2 regions of the Telluria sp. ZB2R32 genome follow, and region 2 is predicted to be linked to the other one. Evidence: predicted binding sites of a transcription regulator. Region 2 holds the regulator's gene; the other holds the start of a gene.
The links. The regulator LexA, encoded in region 2, represses DNA repair genes until DNA is damaged. The targets are predictions, from matches to a motif close to ACTGTATNNNNATACAGT.
Positions count from the first base shown of each region.

Region 1: a site for LexA is predicted at 1,647-1,664, ahead of dinB (DNA polymerase IV). Genes of this name have one in related genera too.

Region 1 covers NZ_JCASIG010000004.1:127,760-131,169, reverse strand. Annotated here, with positions in the region: gene AC56LG_RS13035 (S8 family serine peptidase) at 1-1,370, shown strand, start outside; gene dinB (DNA polymerase IV) at 1,687-2,763, shown strand; gene AC56LG_RS13025 (recombination-associated protein RdgC) at 2,850-3,410, shown strand, end outside.
Region 2 covers NZ_JCASIG010000003.1:236,202-239,611, forward strand. Annotated here, with positions in the region: gene AC56LG_RS10400 (tetratricopeptide repeat protein) at 1-288, shown strand, start outside; gene AC56LG_RS10405 (sel1 repeat family protein) at 352-1,113, shown strand; gene lexA (transcriptional repressor LexA) at 1,174-1,821, opposite strand; gene rpsF (30S ribosomal protein S6) at 2,075-2,470, shown strand; gene priB (primosomal replication protein N) at 2,519-2,812, shown strand; gene rpsR (30S ribosomal protein S18) at 2,846-3,136, shown strand; gene rplI (50S ribosomal protein L9) at 3,173-3,410, shown strand, end outside.

The DNA of each region.
Region 1 (3,410 bases), on a different contig from region 2:
ATGCCCAGCAGTGGCATTACACGGAAACCACTGGCGGCCTGCGCCTGCCGGCAGCCTGGGACCTGTCGACCGGTACCGGCGTAAAAGTGGCCGTGATCGACACCGGCATCCGTCCGCATGCCGACCTGTCCGGCCAGTACGTCGGCGGCTATGACTTCATTTCCGACGCCACCATCGGCAACGACGGCAATGCGCGCGACGCCGACCCGTCCGATCCGGGCGACTGGACCGCCGCCAACGAGTGCGCCGCCGGCGAACCGGCATCGGGTTCGAGCTGGCACGGCACCCACGTGGCCGGCACCATCGCCGCCAAGACCAACAACAGCCTGGGCGTGGCCGGCGTGGCATACAACGCCAAGGTCGTGCCGGTGCGCGTGCTCGGCAAGTGCGGCGGCTACACCTCCGACATTGCCGACGCCATCATCTGGGCCTCGGGCGGCACCGTCTCCGGCGTGCCGGCCAATGCCAACGCGGCGAAGGTCATCAACATGTCGCTCGGCGGCGGCGGCGCCTGCGGCACCACCACGCAGAATGCCATCAACAGCGCCCGTTCGCGCGGCACCGTCGTCATCGTCGCGGCCGGTAACGAGAACATGAACGCGAGTAACTCGAACCCGGCCAACTGTTCCGGCGTCGTGACTGTTGCCGCCACCAACCGCAACGGCGCCCGCGCTCCGTACTCGAACTACGGCAGCGTGGTCGACGTCGCCGCGCCAGGCGGCGATGCCAACGGCTACATCATCTCGACCCTGAACGCCGGCACCAGCGCGCCTGGCGCCGACAACTACGCCGGCTACCAGGGCACCTCGATGGCGACCCCGCACGTCGCCGGCGTGGCCGCACTGATGCTCGCTCGTAACAGCGCGCTGACCCCGGACCAGATCGAGTCGAAACTGAAAAGCACCGCGCGCGCCTTCCCCGGCACCTGCTCGCAGTGCGGCACCGGCATCGTCGACGCGGCCGCGGCAGTCGCTTCGGCCACGACCTCGACGCCGGTCGGCCCGACGATCGCGGAAACCGAGTCGAACAACACGATTGCCACCGCGAACGCCATCAGCACCACCGGCACCACCGTCAACGGCAGCATGAGCGCCTCGACCGACAGCGACTATTTTGTTGTTCAGCTGCCGGCCGGCAAGACGCTGCAGGCATCGATGACGCCGGGCCTGTCGAGCGCCGACTACGACGTCTACATCTACAACAGCGCCGGTACCCAGCTGGCCCTGAGCGAGAACGGCGCCGGTGCCACCGACACCGCCTCGGTCTCGAACACCACCACCGCCACGGCCGCACGCTATGTGCGCGTCAAGTATTACAGCGGCGGCACCGGTTCGACCAATGGCAAGTACACGCTGAAATTGAACTGGTAATTCTTTTACTGGTTGAGTAGCAAGGTCGAAGACGCGCGGCTTGCCGCGCGTTTTTTTTGCTTATCGATACCATTTCATACCCCGTGTCGGCGGTGCACCGTAGGGTGGGCACTTGTGCCCATGCGGATACGACTCACGCAAATCACTTAATGTCACGATAGTCCGATGTCGCTGGCGTATAGCGAGGGCGCCTCTGTTCATCCTGTGATCCTACGGTGCACAGCAGCCAACGACCATCGATGACCTCCTCTTGCACGGAATCCCAATTGACGAGATACTGTACGGACTTACAGTAGTCGGCCCCGCCGCCGCCAGAGTGAACGCCCCCGCACGTAAAATCATCCATTGCGATTGCGACTGCTTTTATGCGTCGGTCGAGATGCGCGACGATCCGTCGCTGCGCGGGCGTCCGCTCGCCGTCGGCGGCCGTCCCGACCAGCGCGGCGTGGTGGCGACCTGCAATTACGAGGCGCGCCGCTATGGCATCCATTCGGCGATGGCCACCGCGCAGGCAATGAAACTGTGCCCGGAGCTGCTGGTCATTCCGACGGCGATGGAAAAATACCGCATCGCCTCGCGCCAGATCATGGAGATCTACGCCGACTACACGGACCTGGTCGAACCGCTGTCGCTCGACGAGGCCTATCTCGACGTCACGAATTCGCCGCACTGCAAGGGCAGTGCGACCCTGATCGCCCAGGAAATCCGGCGGCGCATCTTCGAGACCGTCGGCATCACCGCTTCGGCCGGCGTGGCGCCGAACAAATTTGTCGCCAAAATTGCCAGCGACTGGAACAAGCCGGACGGCCTGTTCCTGGTGCGGCCGGACGAGGTCGATGCCTTCGTGGCGGCGCTCCCAGTGAAAAAGCTGCATGGCGTCGGCAAGGTCACGGCCGCCAAACTGAACAAGCTGGGCGTGCAGACCTGCGGCGACCTGCGCAGCTGGACCATGCAGGAGCTGCAGCACCACTTCGGCAGCTTCGGTGCGCGCCTGCACGATTTATGCCGCGGCATCGACAACCGCGAAGTCAACGTCGAGCGCGAGCGCAAATCGATCAGCACCGAGGAAACCTATACCAACGACCTGCCGGACCTCTCCGCCTGCCTGGCGCTGCTGCCCGATCTATACGAACACCTGCTGGGCCGTATCAAGCGTGCCGGTGCCGAAAAATTCATCAACAAGTTATTCGTGAAAATCAAATTTTCGGACTTCCAGCAAACCACCGTCGAGTGCGTTGGCTATGCGCCACACATACCGACCTTTGCCCGGCTCATGGAAACCGGCTGGCTGCGCGCCAGCCGCCCCGTGCGCCTGCTGGGCGTCGGCGTGCGCCTGGGCGACACCGAACACGTCGAACAATTGAGCCTGTTTGACGAACACACAACACATTAAAACGTTCTTGTTGCCGTGTGAAAATGCGGCGAGATCAGCGTGTAGAATGTCGTTCCCCTGAAATACTGAGACAACAGAAAGCAACTATGTGGTTCAAGAATCTTCAGATTTACCGCCTGCCCGCACCATGGGCCTTTACGCCTGAACAGATGGAAGCGGCGCTCGCGCCGATGGCGTTTACGCCCGCGAACAGCAACGAATTGCTGCGCCAGGGCTGGGATGCGCCGCGTCCGAACGGTGGTCTGGTCCACGTCGTCAACAAGCAGATGCTGATGATGCTGGGCACCGAAAAGAAACTGCTGCCGAGCTCGGTGATCAACCAGGTCGCCAAGGCCAGGGCGGCCGAGATGGAAGAGCAGCAGGGTTTCCCGCCAGGTAAAAAGGCGATGAAAGAATTGAAGGAACGCGTGGCCGACGAACTGCTGCCGCGCGCATTCACGATCCGCAGCAACACCTTCACCTGGATCGACCCGGTCAACGGCTGGTTAGTGGTCGATGCCGCCAGCCCGGCCAAGGCCGACGACGTCGTGAAACTGCTGCTCAAGGGCGTGGACCGCATGCCGCTCGAATCGCTGCGCGTGCAGCGTTCGCCGGTCGCCGTGATGACCGGCTGGCTGGAAGCGGACGAGGCGCCGTACAACTTCACG
Region 2 (3,410 bases):
ATGATGACCCCGCGCGAAATCGAGAGCGCACGCACGCACATCGAGTCGGTCTACCGGACTGTGCTGACCCAGAGCGAACGCGACGCGGACACCGTGAAGCGGCAGCAGCTTGCATGGGAATCGGCGACGGGCCGCTACGTCAAGGAAGAAAACGAGCGCACCGAGCGCGCGACCCGCGAAGAGACGCGTCTTATCGTCGACAATCAGCGGCGCCAGATGGAACAGTTGCGTACATTTAACCCACCACCGCCGCCAGCGCCGGTAGCCCCATCCAATAGCGGGCGCTGACGTCAAGGTTGAGTCGGGCGGGGCTGCGGGGTATTATCGTGCATTCGAGCAAACCTGTTCCCCATGAAAAAACTCCTGCTGTCGCTGGCATTCTGCCTTGCCATTCCCGCCCACGCCGACGAACTTGCCGACGCCAACGCCCTGTTGGCGCGTAAGGCTGTTCCCGAGGCGATGCGTCTCTACACCAAGCTCGGCAATGCCGGTAACCCCGCCGCCCAGCAGCGCCTGGGCGAGCTCTACCTGAGTGGCGAAGCCGGCCAGGTCGACGAGGAGAAGGCGGCGGCCTGGTTCGCCAAGGCGGCCGCCAAAGGCAACACCGGCGCCGCCGCCAGCCTGGAGCGCATCAAGGCGCGCACGGCGCAGCGTGCCGAGATCGAGCATTGGGTCAAGCGCTACGATGGCGAAGACATCAAGGCGGGCCTTTCCCGCTGTGTCGTCCCACGGCTGCCGGCGGTATCGAAGCAGAACGACGAGATCGATCGGATCGCGGCGCGTATCGAGAAGTGGCAAACCTGCTACAACGACTATATCGCCACCCTGAACGCGGCTGAACCGTTGGCGAAACGCATGCCGGCCGCGATCGCCGCGCTGCTCACGCCCGCCGAAACGGCGGCGGCAACGGCCCGTTTCGACGAGGTATTGGCCTCGGCCAAGGAAGAAGCCCGTATCGGCGCCAAGCTGGCACTGGCAGACATCGCCGCCTGGCGCAGTGCCACCGATGCGTATGTGAAGGAACACAACGCCATCGTCGGCACCGCGCCATCCGAAGAGCGGGCGCGCGATATCGAGGCGCGCAAGCGCAACTACGCCCCGTCGGGCAGATAGGAAACACCAAAGGAAAAGGCCGCTGACGCGGCCTTTTTTGTCATGTAGGTGCGGAAGCGGTCAGTGCCAGCTGCGCATCAAGCCCACTGCCAGGCCTTCGAGCGCGAACTCGTCGCCCGGTTCGACGCGGATGACCGTGAAGTCCGGGTTTTCCGGCAGCAGTTCGATCGTTTCGCCGGTCTTGCGATAGCGCTTGACGGTGACGTCGTCGCCGATGCGGGCGACCACGATCTGGCCATTCTTGGCGCTGTCGATCTTTTTGACGGCGAGGAAGTCGCCATCCATGATGCCGGCGTCGCGCATCGACCAGCCGCGCACCTTCAGCAGGAAGTCGGGACGCGCGCCGAACATGGCCGGGTCGATGTTGTAGGTGGCTTCGACGTGTTCCTGCGCCAGGATCGGCGAACCCGCCGCCACGCGGCCGACCAGCGGCAGCGACATCAGCAGGGCGGCCGGGACGTGCGGCACCGGCAGCGGCGCCGGTGTGCTTGCCGGGGCGCCGATCAGTCGGATGCCGCGCGAGGTGCCGGAGACGATTTCGATGGCGCCTTTGCGCGCCAGGGCTTGCAGGTGTTCTTCGGCTGCGTTGGCCGACTTGAAGCCCAACTCCCTGGCGATTTCGGCGCGGGTCGGCGGAAAGCCGGTATTGTCGATCGCTTCCTTGATCAGGTTGAGGATCTGTTCTTGCCTTGCGGTGAGCTTGAGCATGGTGTTACGGCATGGTTGTATGAGTAGACTGTATTTTTGTACAGTATTTAGGGGAATGCAAGGGGAATTCTGATTATTTGTCACGCACTGTGCGATTCCTGCCCGGCAAGTGTCGCGCAGGGACGACGGCTTGCCGGAGTTCGCCGGTGATTGCGCCAATGCCGTAGTCGCGCTATAATTGCCGGCTTTCCCTTCCCACACTCGTCTTGACGCCGAGGTGGGCATTTGTTTAAACGTCCTCAAGGAGTGTTGCATGCGTCATTATGAAATCGTTTTTATCGTCCACCCGGACCAAAGCGAGCAAGTCCCGGCGATGATCGAGCGTTACAAGGCCAGCGTCACCGCGCGCGGCGGTAACATCCATCGCGTCGAAGACTGGGGCCGTCGCCAGATGGCTTACTCGATCCAGAAGCTGCCGAAGGCACACTACATCTGCATGAACATCGAGTGCGACAACGAGACCCTGGTCGAGCTGGAAACCGCATTCAAGTTCAATGATGCCGTGCTGCGTCATCTGACCGTGAAGATGAAGAAAGCTGAAACCGCTCCATCGCCAATGATGAAGTCGGTCCAGCGCGAAGACGCGGCCAAGAGCCACCGCTCGGAAGCCCCAGCGGCTGCCGCAGCTTCAGCCCCAGCTGCTGCCTAATTTTTTTGCCAGGAAGCGTGAACGGGCCGCGTGCCCCGCGTTGAAGAAGTGAACCAGTTACAAGTCGTCGCCACCATCGCTGAACGCGACGTACTGCGCTACACCCCCGCCGGCGTGCCGGTTGTCTCGGCGATCCTGATGCACAGTTCGCAGCAGGTCGAGGCAGGGGTCGAGAGGCTGGTCCAGTTCGAAATTTCCGCGTTCGCCGCGGGTGAGATTTCGGGCCGCTTCGCCAGCGCGGAATTGGGTGCCGCCCACCAGTTCACGGGATTCCTGGCCAAAAAGAATCGCAACAGTAAAGCCCTGGTGTTTCACATCATTGATTTCAGTGCCGCCGCTTAATTAGCGGCCACCATTTAGATACAGGAGCCTCAAATGGCATTCGGTAAAAAGTTCGACAAAAACAAGGCCAAAGAAAAACTGAAGCGCAAACAGCAGAACCCGCTGTTCAAGCGCAAGAAATTCTGCCGCTTCACCGCTGCAAACGTGGAACAGGTCGATTACAAAGACGTCGACACCCTGAAGGACTTCGTCCAGGAAAACGGCAAGATCATGCCAGCACGTCTGACCGGCACCAAGGCGCACTACCAGCGTCAGGTCGATACCGCGATCAAGCGCGCACGCTACCTCGCGCTGCTGCCGTACACCGACCTGCACAACGCTTAATCGCGTCGTACAGTTCAGAACATCCTGGAGAAAAATATGCAAGTTATCCTTTTGGAAAAAGTTGTTAACGTCGGCAACCTGGGCGACGTGGTCAAGGTCAAGGACGGTTACGCACGTAACTTCCTGATCCCGCAAAAGATGGCCCGCCGTGCTACCTCGTCGGCTGTTGCCGAGTTTGAAGTCAAGCGCGCCGAGCTGGAAAAAGCTGCAGCCGAAAAGCTGTCGGCTTCGCAAGCCCAGGGCGACAAGCTGAACGGCATGACCATCACCATCG